2 regions of the Hyphomicrobium sp. 01T421 genome follow, and region 2 is predicted to be linked to the other one. Evidence: riboswitches for the same ligand, from Rfam matches in the RefSeq annotation. Region 2 holds a riboswitch; the other holds the start of a gene.
The links. A riboswitch is a leader RNA that binds a small molecule or an ion and turns the genes downstream of it on or off. The one in region 2 is predicted to bind cobalamin.

Region 1: linked by a shared signal. The riboswitch ahead of AC1DK3_RS20765 (TonB-dependent receptor plug domain-containing protein) and the one ahead of cobW (cobalamin biosynthesis protein CobW) in region 2 are both predicted to bind cobalamin.

The regions. Positions count from the first base shown of each region.
Region 1 covers NZ_JBFTQC010000005.1:136,184-144,748, reverse strand. The annotation lists gene AC1DK3_RS20775 (autotransporter domain-containing protein) at 1-3,675, shown strand, start outside; gene AC1DK3_RS20770 (LssY C-terminal domain-containing protein) at 3,889-4,716, opposite strand; cobalamin riboswitch at 4,883-5,106, shown strand; gene AC1DK3_RS20765 (TonB-dependent receptor plug domain-containing protein) at 5,343-7,382, shown strand; gene AC1DK3_RS20760 (hypothetical protein) at 7,465-8,076, shown strand; gene AC1DK3_RS20755 (adenosylcobinamide amidohydrolase) at 8,080-8,565, opposite strand, start outside.
Region 2 covers NZ_JBFTQC010000001.1:2,409,181-2,417,745, reverse strand. The annotation lists gene cobG (precorrin-3B synthase) at 1-1,263, opposite strand, end outside; gene cobN (cobaltochelatase subunit CobN) at 1,260-4,544, opposite strand; gene cobW (cobalamin biosynthesis protein CobW) at 4,544-5,581, opposite strand; cobalamin riboswitch at 5,757-5,939, opposite strand; gene cobU (bifunctional adenosylcobinamide kinase/adenosylcobinamide-phosphate guanylyltransferase) at 5,999-6,523, shown strand; gene cobO (cob(I)yrinic acid a,c-diamide adenosyltransferase) at 6,527-7,144, shown strand; gene AC1DK3_RS11130 (cobyric acid synthase) at 7,144-8,565, shown strand, end outside.

The DNA.
Region 1 (8,565 bases), on a different contig from region 2:
GCGGCAGCCCTCAGCATGGGTGTGTCGCATCAGGCGCTGGCTGCTTGCGCCGGATCTGTCGCTTCGCCGAATTCGAACGCGGTGACCGTGCTCTGCAATAATGCCGGTGGGGACCCCAACGCCAATTTGACCGTCAACGACAATACGACCTTCGTGGACACCACGACGAAGGCGTCGGGCAGCAATGTGCTGCTGCAATTCGATGGGCACGGACGCGAACTCATCAACAATGGCACCGTTACAAACGACCGGATCATCAACGGCGGCACGGGACGCAATCACACCGCCGTCGTGATGGGTGCATCGACCATAAACGCTGGCAACGGGACGACGTTCAACAGCGTGACCGCCGGCTCGACGACGACGACGATCAAGCTCGGCCCGACGGTCAACACGGCCTGGGTCAATCAATCGATCATCTTGGGCTCCTACGACGGCGACGACTTTGCCGCTGGGCAATCATTCGTCATCCAGTCGGTCGATACAGTCAACAATACGGTCACTGTAACGGGCGTGGTGCCGTCGACCTATACCGGTGCCGGCGATCAGCGTTATTCGATCGTTTCCAACTACGGCGCCACCACCGTCGTTAACGGGGTCGCGTATAATAACGTCATCATCAACAACGGCTTGATTTCGAGCAGCATCAAGGGCGCAGAGATCACTGCCAACCAGACAGGTGCGTCGCCCAGCATCACCTCGGGGTCCAATACCGGTACGGTCAAAGGGGTGACCACGTCTGTCGCCGGAACCTATCTCATTCAGAACAACGCCAACGGAACGATCAAGGCGACGCACGACGGCATCGGCACGACGACCGCCGTCGAAGCCGGCGGTCAGGTCACGAGCCTCACGATCGAAAACTCGGGCAAGATCATTGCCGAACGCACGACGGCCCTAACGCTCGCTGCGGTGACGGCCACGGCGGCGCCGACGGCAACGGAGGCCAATTGGCCGGGGTTCAGCACGCAGAACGTCTCGCTTGTGACCGGCGTCTATTCGGAGGAAGAGGCGCAATCGATCACCGTCAACAACCGCGCGGGCGGCCTTATTCAGGGCAAGGGTGACTACACCGGCGCCCTCTATCTCCGCGCCGAAGAGCAAAGCGTCACGAACTACGGCACCATCGAGCACGTGTCATCGGCGGGCGGAACCGATTACAGCAAGGGATATGCAATCGCCTCGGTTTCGAACGGTGGCGAAATCCGTGAGCTTGAATTCACTAACTACGGCACCGTCCACGGCGATATTCTCTCCGTCAACGGCAACGCCCTGCGTTGGTATGCATTGAGCACTTCGGGCATCGGGTCCGTCGACAGCAGACTGCTCATCAACAGCCATACCGGCCAGGCCAACAGCGAGATCGAGAACAAGGCGTCCGGCACGATCATCGGAAACTTCTGGTATAGTAACGGCGAGCACGAGCTCGAGAACGAAGGCAAAATCGTCGGCAACATCGACGTCGATCAGAGAGACACGACTTACGGCACCGTATCGGGGTCCATCGTGACCGTTCTCTCGGGTGACGACGACAGCCCGGGGCCCTCGAACAATACCAGCCAAGGCGCCGGATTCACGATCCGTGGTGACAAGACGTTCGAGTTCGAGAATAGCGGCAGCTTCACCGGCAATCTCACCATCACGAACGCGACCAGCACGATCACCAATGGCGTCTACGGTTCACAGACGATCAATAAGACCGTTGCCAGCGACAACAGCATCGAAAACAGCGGCAAGTTCGACGGCAACATCACGATCAAGGACGTTGCCGGCGCGAAGAACACCGTCACTCTCGTTGACGACGGTTTCGGCCGCAAGGACGACGGTTCGGTAAACACCGCGACCGGCAACATCACCGCCACGACGGGCGCTGGCAACAACATCCTCAATCTTGAGGGCACAGGCACGCTGCGTGGCGACGTATCGAAGTTCACCACCTTGAATCTTGCCGCTAGCGATGACGCAGGCGGCGGTGACGATGACGACGATGATGATGATGCACCGGCGGCCTCCGGCGGTCCGAACTGGACGTTCGCCTTCGGCAAGACGTTCGAGTTCCTGTCTGCTGCAAACATCGACGCGGGTACACTGAACGTCGAAGGAACCCTGAAGACGCCGATCACCAATATCGGTGAGGAAGGCACGCTGAAGGGCACTGGCACAATTCAGGGCAACGTCCTGAACAAGGGCACGATCGATCTCGAAGACAACACGCTTCACGTTGTCGGCAACGTCACGCTCGACGACGACTCGAAGCTCGCGACGACGATCACGAACAGCGGTAATGGCGTTCTCGCCATCACCGGGCACCTGAATGCCGATGACGACGCGACCGTTGTCGCGAACCTCGAGCGCGTTGTTTGGTCGGGCGAGGAGTTTACGATCGCAACCACGACGACCGGAATCTCGGGGCTGCCCGAGGTCGCAGAGACTGCACTGATGCATTGGGACGCTAGCGTCGTCTCCAATAACCTGATCATTACCGCCGACGTGGTCGATGCCAACGAGATCGAAGGCATCTCCAAACCGGGGGCGAGCGCCATAAACGCTCTTCTTGGCTTCGACAGTGAGCTTGGTCTCGCCATGCTTGGCGTCGAGGACGAGGGCGACGTGAAGAAAGCCGGCAATCAGCTTGCGCCTGAAACGAACTTCGCAACCCAGCAAGCGGCGATTGCGCTCAACAGCGCGGTCGGGCAGCACATCGATATGCGCCTCAACGCGGTTGGAGCCACCGGCGGAGCCCCGTCCTTCGCATCCGGACCTTCCGGGCTCGGCATGAAGCAGCCGTCTGACCCGAACCGTTCGAACCTCGGCGGTGGTCTCAAGGACGATGACGACTTCGTTGCGCCGCGCAGTGCAGCACTCTGGGGCCAAGCCTTTGGTGCCGGACTCAATCAAAACGGGCGCGAACAAGTCGACGGCTATGATGCCCGCATCTACGGCGCGCTTGCCGGCTACGACAACTGGATCTCACCAGGAGTTCGCGTCGGTGTTGCCGGCGGCTACGCGAATACCCGGATCAACGGCGACGGAGATACTTCGCAAAACCATACGGAAATCGACAGCTACTTGATCCAAGCCTACGGTGCGGTCAAGGGAGCCGGATGGTACGCGTCGGCGCGCACGGGCTTCACTTGGAATGATTACGACACGACCCGCGTTCTGACCATTCCCTTCACCGATAAGGCGGAGGGCAGCCATGACGGCGGTCAGTTCAACGCCTCGGTCGAAATTGGTGCTCCCATGCGTTTCGCCAGCACGATCCTTACGCCCGTCGCATCGCTAACGTATTCGCGGCTTCACCAGAATGGCTATACGGAGAGCAGCGATGGCGGCATGGCGCTCGACGTTGCCAGCCAGGATAACGACTCGCTGGTGTCCGGCCTCGGTCTGAAGGCGCTCGTTCCAATTGCGAACGATACTGTCATCCAAGGCCGCGCTTTGTGGCTGCATGAATTTGCCGATGACGCACAGAACTTCACGGCTAGCTTTGCAGCGGGCGGCGGTACCTTCGCGGCAGGCGGACCGGCGGTTGGACGGGACACCGCAGCACTCGGCGTCGGTATGCTCGCTCAGATCAGCGCGGAATCGACGTTCGAACTGAACTACGACGCCAACGTTCGCGAGGATTACCTGGCGCACATCGGTTCAGCGCGCGTCGACGTCCACTTCTAAATCCTGGCCTCATTAGAGGCTCGGTCAATAAGGCTGGGGATCGCGTTTACTCGCGGTCCCCTTTTTTGTTCTCCGCACACGCGTCTCGCAGCATCTCGTCCGAGTGGCGCCCAACGGCTCAAAATTCATTTCCGATTTCGCCAGGAAACGGAGGCGTCAACTTGTCGGGTGGTAGGGTCGAAGACGGCGACGGAGAGCGGTTCAGAAAGCCAATCAACTTGCAGGAGCTTCCAATTCGGCTACCGCGACATCGCCGTCGGTGACGTAGTGGTTCACGTGCTTCGTGATCAGCTCGTCGCCGGTTTTATAGTTGGTCACTTTTCCGATGACGCCGCGCTTGCTCAATTCATCGACGATGAAGTTCCGTTCGGCGTTGGTGTCGGAGTCGGTCGCGTGCGTCATCTGAAACGTCATGCGCGTCAGAGATAAGCCGGTATCCTTGGTGCCGGCTCCCACCCAGAGCGCATGCTCATCGTCCGCCGGGCGCTCGTCGTTCAGCCAGAAGGCGGCTGAGTTCCAGTCCGTCTCGGCATCCGTGAGGTTTTGGGCCCAGAAGCGTACGTGGTGCCTCTTCCGCGGGCTGTTATCGATCGCTTTTTGAAATCCGATGTCCTGGCCGCGTCCAAAAAGATAGAGCGTGCTGAATGGCGCGGTCGGGTATGGCGTGTTGAGGACGAAAGCGCGAGCCATTCGCCACGAGCTGGCGATATCCAGCCGATCCGCTTCCACCCAACCCGCTGCCGCGAACGCTGCACGGAGCTGAGCCGCGGTGCCGGCCAATGCCAAGTTCACGGGGTCGCCTGGCAGTCCATCTCCCGTGATCGTAAAGCTCGGGACGTGTTGACGTTGAAGAATTTTCAGACCCATCCGGACGGCGCGGGGGAGAATGAGATATGCGCCGATGACGTACGTGGCGCTCACGGCGAGGATCCACGGCAGTCTGCGGTCGACCAATTCGAAGACATCCACAATCAGCCAGACGCTCAAGACGCCGAGGCCGAAAATAGCTATCCGCTGCAATGTGCGAATTGCTGATCGCATATTCTTTCCCGCCTCTGCCGCTGCCAGCCGCGCCTTGCGATCATTAATTCGATGCGCGGATGCGGGATGCAATCAAATTTGACTGTTCGAACGAAGAGTGCGGTGGGGCTCCGCTTTCTGCCGCGTGTGGCAGTTTTTCGGCATTGACTCGTTATCGTCGATTGTGTGCTTATGGCGATGTGACGGTTCCATCGGGGTGAAGTGACCCAGGTGGTGAAAATGGGAACGCGGTGCGACACCTTTGGTGTCAATGCCGAGACTGCCCCCGCAACTGTAAGCGGCGAGTCCGCTCCGAATGTACCACTGACGGTCTCCTTTGAGATCCTCGGGAAGGTCGGAGAAGACGCCTGAGCCGTGAGTCAGGAGACCTGCCGCCACAAGCTGCCCATCTTCCGCGCGTGGGGCGCGGCAGGACGGAATCCCGTAGCGGCGGCTGATGTGTTAACCGGTGGTGAGCCACATCAGATTATGCAGGTTGTTGCGCTGAGCGGATGAGATCCTGCGCGCGAACGTTGTTTGAACGCGGCCTTCGGGTTCGTGAGCGATGACGTGTGCGCGTTCCACTTGGCCTTCGCGGTATACCTGATCGGCGGATCCACCCTCATCGTCTCACGACGGGGGTCATCATGCTACGAGCCTTCATGCGCCGCACGTCAGGTGCGGTACTTCTCTGCACGTTCTCTGCAATTTCTTCGCTCGAGGCTGACGCTCAGGTGTCGGCGTCGCCGAATACCGAGCTTCCGGAGGTCACCGTGACATCCGGTACGGATGCCATGCCGAAGAAGAAGGCGCCGGCGGCTGCTCAACAAAGTTCGACGCCTCAGAATTCCGGCGGAGGAGCGAGCGGTACGGCGCGCGGCGCCGATCATTCGGGCGTGGCTGTTTCGCCGACCGGCATTACCTCGCCCGTCGAGCAGATTGCAGGTTCCGTCACCGTCATCACATCCAAGGAAATTCAAGCGCAACAACGGCGCACGCTGCCGGACGTTCTGAAAAGCGTGCCGGGTCTCAATGTCGTGCAGACGGGCGGCCCTGGCGGCCGGACTTCCATTTTCATGCGCGGAACAAACTCCAATCACACAAAGGTATTGATCGACGGCATCGACGTCAGCGATCCGAGCAGCTCGAATCGAGCTTTTGATCTCGGCCAAATGCTGACGACGGATATCGAACGCGTTGAAGTGTTACGCGGACCGCAGAGCGGCCTTTACGGCGCGGACGCAGTGGGCGGTGTCATCGTCATTTATACGAAGAAGGGCGAGGGGCCGCCCAAGGCGACTGGAATGGTCGAAGGTGGCTCCTTTGGAACGTTCAACCAGGCGACGAGCATCAGCGGCGGGACGGACCGCTACAATTACTCATTCAATGTTTCGCATTTTCGTGCCGACGATACACCCGTAACGCCGTTCGATCTGCTGTTGCCGGGCGATGAGCGCCACAGCAACCGTTATGACAATTGGACGTATTCGACGAAGATCGGCGTCGATCTGACCAAGGAGGTCGCGGTGAATTTCGTCGGTCGCTATACGGATGCGACCTTGCATTTCACCGGCGATGATTCCGGCTTTCCAAGTCACCCCAGTTCGACCATGTCGCGGTCGGATTACGATCAGTTCTATACGCGCGGCGAAGTCGTGTGGAAGGCGCTGGGCGGGAACCTGACCAACTTCTTCGGCGTCAATTACACCAATGTTCAAACGTTCAATCTCGATCCCACATGGGGTAACAGCTCCTCGGAAGGGGACCGGGTAAAATACGATTGGCGCAGCGTTCTTCGTGTCGCGCCCGGTTATACGATCGTGACCGGCGCGGAGCATCAGAACGAGCAACTCGATACGGCGGCGCTTTTCGCTGAGGAATGGAACAACGCGGCATTCGTGGAGCTGCAGTCGGAGATCTTCCGCAACTTCTTCCTCGTCGCCAACGTGCGGTATGATGACAACGAGAATTTCGGAGGTCACACGACGTGGCGCGTCGCACCGGCGTACGTGATCGACGCCACGGGCACGAAGCTGAAGGCCAGTGTCGGGACGGCATTCAAGGCTCCGACGCTGAGCCAGAGATTTCAGGATTCCCCGCCATACTTCTACGGCAATCCCGCTCTCGCGCCAGAGGAAAGCCTCGGTATGGATGCCGGGTTCGAGCAAGCCATTTTCGGAGGGAAGGCGCAATTCGGTGCGACGTACTTCTATAACGACATCACAAACCTGATCGATTCAAACGCGACGTTTGATTCCTATGTGAATGTCGGCAAGGCGAAAACGTCCGGTGTCGAGGTGTTTGCATCGGCCGACATTACAGAGAGCATCCGTGTTCGGGCCGACTACACCTATACGGAAGCGACCAATGAAGACAAACACACCCAGCTTCTCCGCCGTCCGCGCAACAAGGCGAGTTTGTCGGCGGGTTGGACGCCCTATGACCCACTCTTGCTGACCGCGTCGCTGGTCTACCTCGGCGAGGCGGCCGACATTGATCGCTCGACCTTCGCCGATGTCACTCTGCCGGGCTTCACGCTCGTCAACGTGGCGGCCGACTATAAGCTCAAGGAAGGCGTTAGCCTCTTCGGGCGGATCGACAATCTCTTCGACAAACACTACGAGAATCCGAATGGCTTCGAAGGTACCGGGATTGGCGCTTATGCCGGTCTTCGATTCACGAACTGAAATTCCGGCGAGAGGGCGGTCAAACGCCCTCTCGCTTCAGACGGCCTCTGTGCTATTAATCCGACAATACAGGAGACATCGAATGACCTTGAAGACGCTCACCAACGACAACGCCGCGACCGGGCTTTGGATCGCGTTGATCGCCGCGCTCAGCATCGGCGGCAGCTTGGCTTTTGCGTGCGCTGCGCCGCTCGCGGCCGTCGCCGCGCTCAGCATCGGCGGCAGCTTGGCTTTTGCGTGCGCTGCGCCGCTCGCGGCCGTCGCCGCGCTCGCAGGAACGAAAATGAAGAGCGGTGAAGGCGTCGCGTTGGTCGTGGTGGCTTGGCTTGCGAATCAGGTCGTCGGTTATGGAATTCTCGCCTATCCGATGACCGCGGACTCGTTCGCTTGGGGCGCCGCAATCGGCGTTGCAAGCATTGTTGCGTTCTTGGGAACGCGCGTCGTCTCGATCGCTACGGGCTCATCGCCACTCGTTCTTGCCGGTGCGTTTCTCGCAGCTTTCGCTGCATACGAGGCGGCGCTCTACGGAGCCGGATTTGTTCTCGGATCTTCGGATGAGGCGTTCTCCACGGCGGTTGTGGAACGCGTCTTGATGATCAATCTCGTATCGTTCGCCGGTTTGCTTCTGCTGCATCGCGCGGCGGTCGCGATGTCGTTGATCCGGTCTGAAAATGCGGTGCCGGCAATAGCTTAAATCCTAGCCTTCTGCGCTGGCGGCGAGCTGCATGGCCTCCATATCCTGGAGCCATGTAGCTATGCCGTCGCGCATTGCCTTGTAAACCGCCGCTCCGATAGCTTCGCCGACGGCCGTATGCATCCCTGCAAACCGCGCGGAGCCGCCAAGGGGCGCCGCCACGACGATGCAGTCGGTGCCGGTTCCCGTAATTGCCACGCCTGATCGGCGCACTCCAGAGTCGAGAATAGCGGCCGTTCTTGCTTCAGCTGCAATCGTGATCGCTTCGATCAATGCCGCTTCGGACAGCGGCTTTGATATATGCACCATGGTGTTGATCGTTCCTACGATTGTCCGTGCTGTGGCGAACCGCTGACCTACTCTCTCGCCATTCGAAAGTCCGACGGTGGTGACGCACGTCGCGACATTGTCCTCAACCGCGACTTGCGACATGTGATGCCTGCTTACGTCGCGCGACGTGATGAGCGATACCGCTTCGTCCAGCTTGGC
Region 2 (8,565 bases):
ACGTGATACGGCGTTGCCGATATCGCCGGGTTCGACTTCGGCCAACGTGACCAAAGCCCCCACACCGGCGAGTTGAGGCGATCCGTTGCGAATAAGATCGTAGCGTCCTTGGCGTGCGACGAGCGTGAAATCCGCCGACGATCGCCGCGCGCAACCTTTCTCGCACCCTGAGATGTGAACTGTATAACCGCTGAGTGAACCGTTGAGTCCGTCAACGAGACGCTGCGCATCGCCGCGCGTGTCGGTCGTCGCATTCTTGCATCCCGGCGATCCGGGGCAAACGTCCATAGCGAGGCGAACGTCGCTGCCGGCTGTAATCAAGCCAATGTCGTCGGCAACCTTAATAAGCGCCACGGCCCGCGCGCGATCGTTGACCGGGAAAACGAGAATTCGTTGCGGACTCGTGAAAACATCGTTGAGCTTGGCTGCCGCCGCAGCCTCGCAAAGGCGATCCAGTTGATCGGCAACGATCCGTCCGAACGGAAGCCCGATGCCAACCGCGAACACTTGCTCTCCGCGACCCAGCAATCCAACGGGCGGAGGAGGATCGATCTCCGCGTTGCCCCGCGACCGCGTTACGTGCACTTCTGCCTTTGCAAAAATCATTGGAGCGCCATGCACCGCAACGGCATCTCGCATGCGCCTTACGCTCGGATCGTTCGCTGACAAATCGAGAAAGACCAGTGCGAGGCCCCCAATTATGGCTAGCACATCGCTTTCCGACACGGTGCACGAGACGTCTGTCGCGCCATCGAGAAAAACGGCGAAGCGATCGCAGTCCGATGCGATCATGATGTCGGCCGCCCTGCCACCGACGCGCGGATCCGAAGCCCCTGAGAAGCTGACGCCGAATTTTCCCGGCAGCGCCCAGAGGCGCGCGTCATCCACGAGCGTGCCTTCGAACGCAGCAGCGAGTGCCCTGACATCCGCGCGTGCTGGATCGATCCCGCTCAGCGGATCGACGACAACATTGCGCACAGCCTCTATGGCCGCAGACTCGTCGATCAAACGGGCTGCACGGAAAGCGACGATTGCTTCGTCGAAGTTATCATCCGAAACGCCGCGCAATTGCAGATTGCCGCGATTGGTAAGATCGATCTCGCCGGAGCCGAAGCGCGTGGCCGTTTCCGCGATGGCATGAAGCGCCGAAAGAGTGAACGCTCCCGCATGCGGCCTCACGCGCACGAGCAGTCCGTCGCCCGAACGCATCGGCCGAAGCGCACCGGGACACCATCCCTTTCTCAAATGCGCCACGCCGGTCATTCAGCAGCCTCGCGTGGCTTATGCGGACCAGCATTCAAATCGTTGCGGCGTGGCTGCCAGAGTCCGCGAGAGATGGCTTCCGCGAAACGCCGCTGCATCGCGTCCATCGCCGCCGGATTTTCTCGCTCGATGAAGGCAGCCACCGCCGGATCGCCGAGATAAGCGTTGTAGAGCCGCTCGAAGCCGCCGTTATCGACCGACGCCGCTGTCGCCGCAAAAGCAAATGCGGCATCGACGCTCTGCGCCATCTCCGCAGCGCCACGGAAGCCGTGACGCATCTGCCCTTCGATCCATCGCGTATTGGCGGCGCGGCCGTGAATAACGCGTGCGCATTCCTCTTGAAGCGTCCGTACGCGTGGCTTCTCGGGCTCTGCCGTATCGCCATGATAGAGCGCGACACCGCTGTTGCCGAGGGCGGCAGCGGCTGCAGCGAAGCCGCCTTCGTGTGCCGCGAAATCGCCGCCCGTCAGCAGATCGATCTCGCTATGGTCCTGCACGTGGACGAAAGCATCCGCCGCCGCGACACGATCTTTGAATTTTCCGGCGGCATCCGTGCCACCACTTTCATTGCAATAGCTTTGCGCCGAACTCTTCAGATACGCGTCCCCGAGTTCCTCCCGCTTCGACCAATCACCGCGATCGATGTGCTGCATGACGCCGGCGCCGTAACTGCCGCCCGCCGGGCCAAAAATGCGATCGAGCCCGACGCCCTCGCGACGCGCCACGCGCAACGGATTGTCGGCCTCGTCTTCAGTCAGTCCCGCAACGAGCGCCACGGCGCTATCGAAGAGGACAAGCTGCGCACCAAAAATATCGCGAAAAAGCCCGGAAATGCGCAGCGTAACGTCAACGCGCGGCCGGCCGAGTTCCGCCAGCGCCTCCGTCTCGATACCTGTGATCCGATACGAGCGAAGGTCCCACACCGGACGGACGCCGAGAAGCGCCAGCGCCGTCGCAAGCTCTTCGCCCCCAGTGCGCAGCGTCGCGCTACCCCAGAGGTCAAGCACGATGGCGCGCGGCCAATCGCCGTGATCGCCAGCGTACCGGTCGAGAATGGCCTTCGCGGCGCGCTTTCCGTTTGCCCACGCCGTCGGCGTCGGAACACTCCGCGGATCGACGCTATAAAGATTGCGCCCAGTCGGCAGCACGTCGGAGCGACCGCGGCTTGGCGCGCCTGCCGGACCCGGCTCGATGAATTTTCCATCGAGCGACCGGACGATGGCATCGAGTTCGGCGTCATCGAGAACATGCAGACCATCGCGGATCGCCAGCTCTTTCACATCGCAGAGAAACGCATCGATGCGCATCAAAGCGTCGTTGGGCGACATACCGGCTTCGAGCCCGCAGCGCTCCGCGATCCCAGCGCGAAAAGCAGCGTCGACAATCTGTCCGGACAATACCTTGCGCCGTCGCGGATCGAGACCATCCGCCGACGAAAACTCATCGACGAGCCGCTCGACGTCGTTCAAGGGACCTGACAACCCAGCTTCGATCATCGGCGGCGGCCGGTGTCCGAGCGTCACGGCAGCAAGCCTCCGCTTTGCCTGCGCCGCTTCTCCCGGATCATTGACGATGAACGGATAAATCATCGGCACTGGCCCGAGCAAAGCGCGCGGCCCGCAAGCCTCGCTTCCGGCGATGGCCTTGCCTGGCAACCATTCGAGTGTGCCGTGCGCGCCGAGATGGATCAGCGCGTCAAGTTTCGCGACGTGTCTCAGCCACAGATAAAACGCGACGTAGCTATGCCGCGGCGGCGTCGACGGATCGTGATACTGCGCCTTCCGGTCTTGAACTTGGCCGCGCTCCGGCTGCAATCCGATGAGGAAGTTGCCGAACTGCGCAACGCGAAACGAAAACGCATCCTCGACAGCAAAATCATCATCTTCCGGCTCACCCCATGCGGCCGTGACGCTGTCACGAAACACTTCGGAAAGCTGACCGAAGGCAGCGCAATAATCTTCGAGAGACCACCGCACCGGCGGCGCTTCGGAGCCGAGCAGCCGCGCAAGATCCCGCGAGTCTGCCGGACGAGCGAAAATCGAATAACCCTCTTCACTCAGGCGCGCCGCGATTTTGCACGCACTTTCGAGCCCGTCGAGCCCGACGGCATGAGCGATCTGATCTGGCCGCCCCGGATAGGTGGATAGCAGCAGCGCGACGCGGCGATTGCCGCGCGGCGACATTCTCAATGTCGCCCAAGCGGCGGCAAGATCTGCGACGTGCCGGATCCCCGCATCGTAGGGCGCGTGTCGAAGCAACGAAATTCCGAGGTCGCTGCCGAGATCGTCCTCCTCCTTGAACGAAACGACTCCCGCAAAAAGCCGGCCGTCGAGTTCGGGCAGAACGACGTGCATTGCGAGATCGGACGCACCCAGCCCGTGCTGCGATTTATCCCATGCGGCGCTCGACGCATTGGCGAGCGCAATCTGCAGAACCGGACAATTGGATCGGTCGAGCGGCGACCCATCGGCACCGTCACGCGCGGCAAACGCCGTCGCATTGACGATCACATTGGGCTGAAGCCTGCCGAGTTCTCCCTCCAGCCACGCCGCCGCTTCCGGAGCCTTCAGACTTGGCACGTACAAAGCCGTCGTCGCGAGTCCACGTTGATCCAGCGCATCGATGAGGCCATCGATCGGCGCAACGTCGCCCGCGAGCAAATGCGAACGATAGAAAATGACGGCCGCCGTCCCAGGGCCATCGGCCGCGAGTTCACCTTGAGGCGCCGCGCTTTCGCGATAGATGCCAAAGCCGGGAATAATCGACGCTTCTGGAATGCGCGCATCACAGCCCTTCGCCCGTGTGAGCAAGCCATTGAGCGCCGCACGCGTATTCTCGACACCCCCGGCGTCAAGAAGCGATTGCAGTCTCGTCAGATCCTCGGTCTCGATTGTCGACAACGCACCGAGCCGAATATCCGGCCGCCCGTCGCCCGGCACGATGGCCAAAGCAATTCCAAGCTCCCGGCACCGCTTACCGATCTGCTCGCCGCCATAACGCCAATAATCGAGCCCGCCGAGCAAGCGAACGAGAACGGCCTTCGTCCCTTTGAGCGTCGTGTCCGCAAAAATATCGACGGACATGGGATGGCGCAGCGCATTGAGGTTCGCGACGCGAAGGCTCGGCCGTTCGTCTCCGGCAACAGAACGAAACGCCGCGGCCGCCATTGCCAAATCGGAATCGGAAAATGAAAGAAAGACGATATCGGCGGGCGCAAGTCCGAGATCCTGAGGCACGGCGGCCTCATCGAGATCTCGGCTCTCGCGAACGACGATATGCATTAGGCAGCGCCTGTCAGAGTCCTGGTGATGCTCTCGCGGTCGAGACCTTTCTGACCGATGACAACGAGCTTGCCGAGCCGCGGCTCGCCGTCCCGCCACGCACGCTCATACCGCGTGTCGACGCGTTCGCCGACGCCTTGCAATAACAGCCGCATCGGCTTTCCATCGATTGCCGCAAAGCCCTTTATGCGCAGCACATCATGCGAACTGGCGATCGCCTTGGCACGTGACGCGAGATCGGCGGGCGACGCGAGCGCCGGCACCTCGACAATGAATGTCTCGAAATCGTCGTGGTCGTGATCGGGCTCGTTGTCGTGATGGGATGGACGAGCCGCGAGATCGTTCTCCGCCGCCGCCGAAAGCCCAAGCAACACGCTCGCCGGCACCCGCCCTTCGCGCGTTGCCACGATCTTGATGGCACGGGGCACGCCGTTCCTGATGGCTTCGGTAAGCTGCCCGATTTCTTCTTCCGACATCAGATCGGTTTTGTTCAGAACGACGAGATCGGCGCAGAGAAGCTGATCCTCGTAGACTTCTTCCAGCGGATTTTCATGATCGACGGAAGGATCGGCCGCGCGTTGCGCCGCGACCTTCACGGGATCGTCTGCAAACCGCCCCGCCTTGACCGCAGGCCCATCGACGACGGTCACGACGCCGTCGACAGTGACGCGGTTACGGATATCCGGCCACTCGAACGCCTTGACCAGCGGCTTCGGCAAAGCCAGGCCCGACGTCTCGACGATGATGTGCTCGGGCGGTGGATTTCGCGACAGCAAGGCCTCGAGCGTCGGCACGAAATCGTCTGCGACCGTGCAGCAGAGGCAGCCGTTCGTCAGCTCGACGATGTTTTCGTCCGGGCAATTCTCGACACCGCACGAACGGAGAATAGCGCCATCGACGCCGACATCGCCGAATTCGTTGACGATCAAGGCCAAGCGGCGACCCTCGGCATTTTCGATCGCGTGCCTGACGAGCGTCGTTTTGCCCGCGCCGAGAAAGCCCGTAACGATGGTGACAGGCACCTTGCGCGCGCTCATTGGCAAAACTCCGAGTCCGAGTTGATATTTTGAGACGCGCGAGCAGAGGGGTCCGCCGCGGCAGCTCCGGTCAGAGCTGTACCGTTGAACATCCACGCATGTTGGGATGGCGCGCAATGGCGTGCGCAGAGCATTCTGAAAGTCATGTTAACCTTTCTCGCCCCACCGGCGACGGTTCGATTCTTCTGTGACGGCAGGTCTCCTGGCTCGCGGGTCTCAGCGTCTGGCGACCTTCCCGGGCATAACCCAGTGGTCATATCGCCAGCGCTCACCGCTCACAGTTGCGGGGGCAGCTGCGGAGTAAATACCGCATTCCCATTGAACCCTCTTGCGAGGGACCGTCGTCCCCATCGATAAGTGAGCGACTATCCCTCGTCAATCGCCATCAGCGTGTCCTGGACCGCCCGAAAGTCGCTCATGCCAACGCCAACCCTGCCGCAGCTGACATTTGTTCTCGGAGGCGCACGCTCCGGCAAAAGCCTTTATGCCGAGCAGCTTTTGACGAGCCAGCCAGGGCCCTGGGCCTATATCGCCACCGCTGAGGCCTTCGGCGGCGAGATGGACGAGCYAATCAAGCTGCACCAAAGGCGTCGCAGCAGCGGCTGGGTTCAGCACGAAACCCCTCTCGACATCGCCGATACCTTGTCGAACCGGACGTCCGAACTGCCGTCACTTGTCGACTGCTTGACATTGTGGATATCGAATTTGATGCACGCGGAACGTTCGATCCCCGACGCGACCGACAAACTGATCGCGGCGCTCTCGAAACGGATCGCCCCCTGCGTCATCGTTTCGAATGAAGTCGGACTCGGCATCGTCCCGGACAACGCGCTCGCGCGAGCGTTTCGCGACGAGGCCGGCCGCCTCAATCAAAAAATCGCGGCCGCGGCGGACAGGGTTGTCTTTGTCGCCGCCGGCTTGCCACTGACCTTGAAAGGCTGAACCGTGACCACCGATCCGACGATAGACGAAGCCGAACGCCACAAGGCCAAGATGGCCAAGCGCAAAGCCGTGCAGGACGCCGAGGTCGCCGGCAAGTCGATCGAAAAAGGCGTTCTCCTCGTCCACACCGGCCCCGGCAAAGGCAAGTCCACCGCCGCGTTTGGACTTGCCCTGCGAGCGCTCGGCCACGGCTGGCGCGTCGGCGTCGTACAATTCATCAAAGGCGCATGGATGACCGGCGAACGCGACGCGCTTCGCATGTTCGGCGATCAGGTCTCCTGGCACACGATGGGCGAAGGCTTCACTTGGGAAACCCAGGACAAGGCACGCGACATCAAGGCGGCGGAGCGCGCGTGGGCGAAAGCCAAAGAGCTGATGGCGGACCCGACCATTCGCCTTCTCGTTCTCGACGAGCTCAACATCGCGCTTCGTTACGATTACCTTCCGCTCGATGACGTCATCGAAACCCTCCGCAACCGTCGCGCCGATCTCCACGTCGTCGTCACCGGCCGCAATGCCAAGCCGGAGTTGATCGCACTCGCCGACGGCGTAACCGAAATGGCCGCCGTAAAACACCATTTCGCAGCTGGCATCAAAGCGCAGGAAGGCATCGAGTTCTAATGCCAGCGCGAACCCTGATGTTTTCAGGCACCGGCTCCGACGTCGGCAAATCCCTGATGGTGGCGGGTCTTTGCCGCTTGCTCGCGAACCGCGGGATCCGCGTCGTTCCCTTCAAGCCGCAGAATATGTCGAACAATGCCGCCGTGACGGCCGACGGCGGCGAGATCGGCCGCGCACAGGCATTGCAAGCGCGTGCCGCACGCGTCGCCCCCTCGGTTCATATGAACCCGGTATTGCTGAAGCCCGAAAGCGAGACCGGCGCGCAAATCGTCGTGCAAGGCAAAATGATCGGCTCGGCGAAGGCGCGTGAATTCCAGGCGAAGAAGCCTGAGCTTCTGCCGGCGGTTCTGGAAAGCTTCGGCCGGCTGAAAGCGGAAGCCGATTTCGTCCTCGTCGAAGGTGCGGGCAGCGCGTCCGAGATCAATCTCCGCAAGAACGACATCGCGAACCTTGGCTTCGCGCGCGCGGCCGGCGTTCCCGTCGTTTTGATCGGCGACATCGATCGCGGCGGCGTCATCGCCAGCCTGGTTGGAACGCAGCGCGTCCTCGAGCCGGACGACGCAGCGATGATCAAGGGGTTCATCGTCAACAAGATGCGCGGAGATCCGACGCTCTTTGCCGACGGCATGGCAGCGATCGCGAAGATGACAGGATGGGCCGCGCTCGGCCTCGTTCCGTATTTCGACGCCGCGCGGAAGCTTCCCGCCGAAGACGCGCTCGCCCTGCGGGATCTTGCAAAAGCATCGAAATCAAAGGGACCGGTGAAGCTGCGCATCGCGGTGCCGGTGTTGCCACGCATTTCGAATTTCGACGACCTCGACCCCTTGCGGAGCGAACCGGGTGTTGCCGTCGATATGATCGACGCGGGCCGGCCTATTCCAGCAGATGCCGACGTCATTCTCATTCCGGGCTCGAAAGCCACGATCGATGATCTCGCCGCATTGCGCGCCGAAGGCTGGGACATCGACATCAAAGCCCACGTTCGCCGTGGCGGCCACGTGCTCGGCCTTTGCGGCGGCTATCAGATGCTGGGAAAGCGCCTTTCCGATCCAAACGGCATCGAGGGCACGCCAAGAACCGTAGAAGGCCTCGGACTTCTCGACATCGAGACGGAATTTGGAACGGAGAAAACGCTCGCAGCCGTCGAGGGAACGCTTCATCCGAACGGCGCTCCATTCCAGGGCTACGAAATGCACGTCGGCCGGACCGGCGGCCCGGACGCAGCTCGCCCCATGGTGACGTTCGCCGACGGCCGGAGCGACGGTGCCTCGTCACCGAATGGCCGCATCGCCGGATGCTACGTACACGGAATTTTTGCATCCGATGCCGCTCGCGCTGCCATCCTCGGCGCTTTCGGCGTCGAAGCGTCGGGCAACAGCTACGAAACGGAAATCGACGACATCCTTGACGGCTTCGCGGAG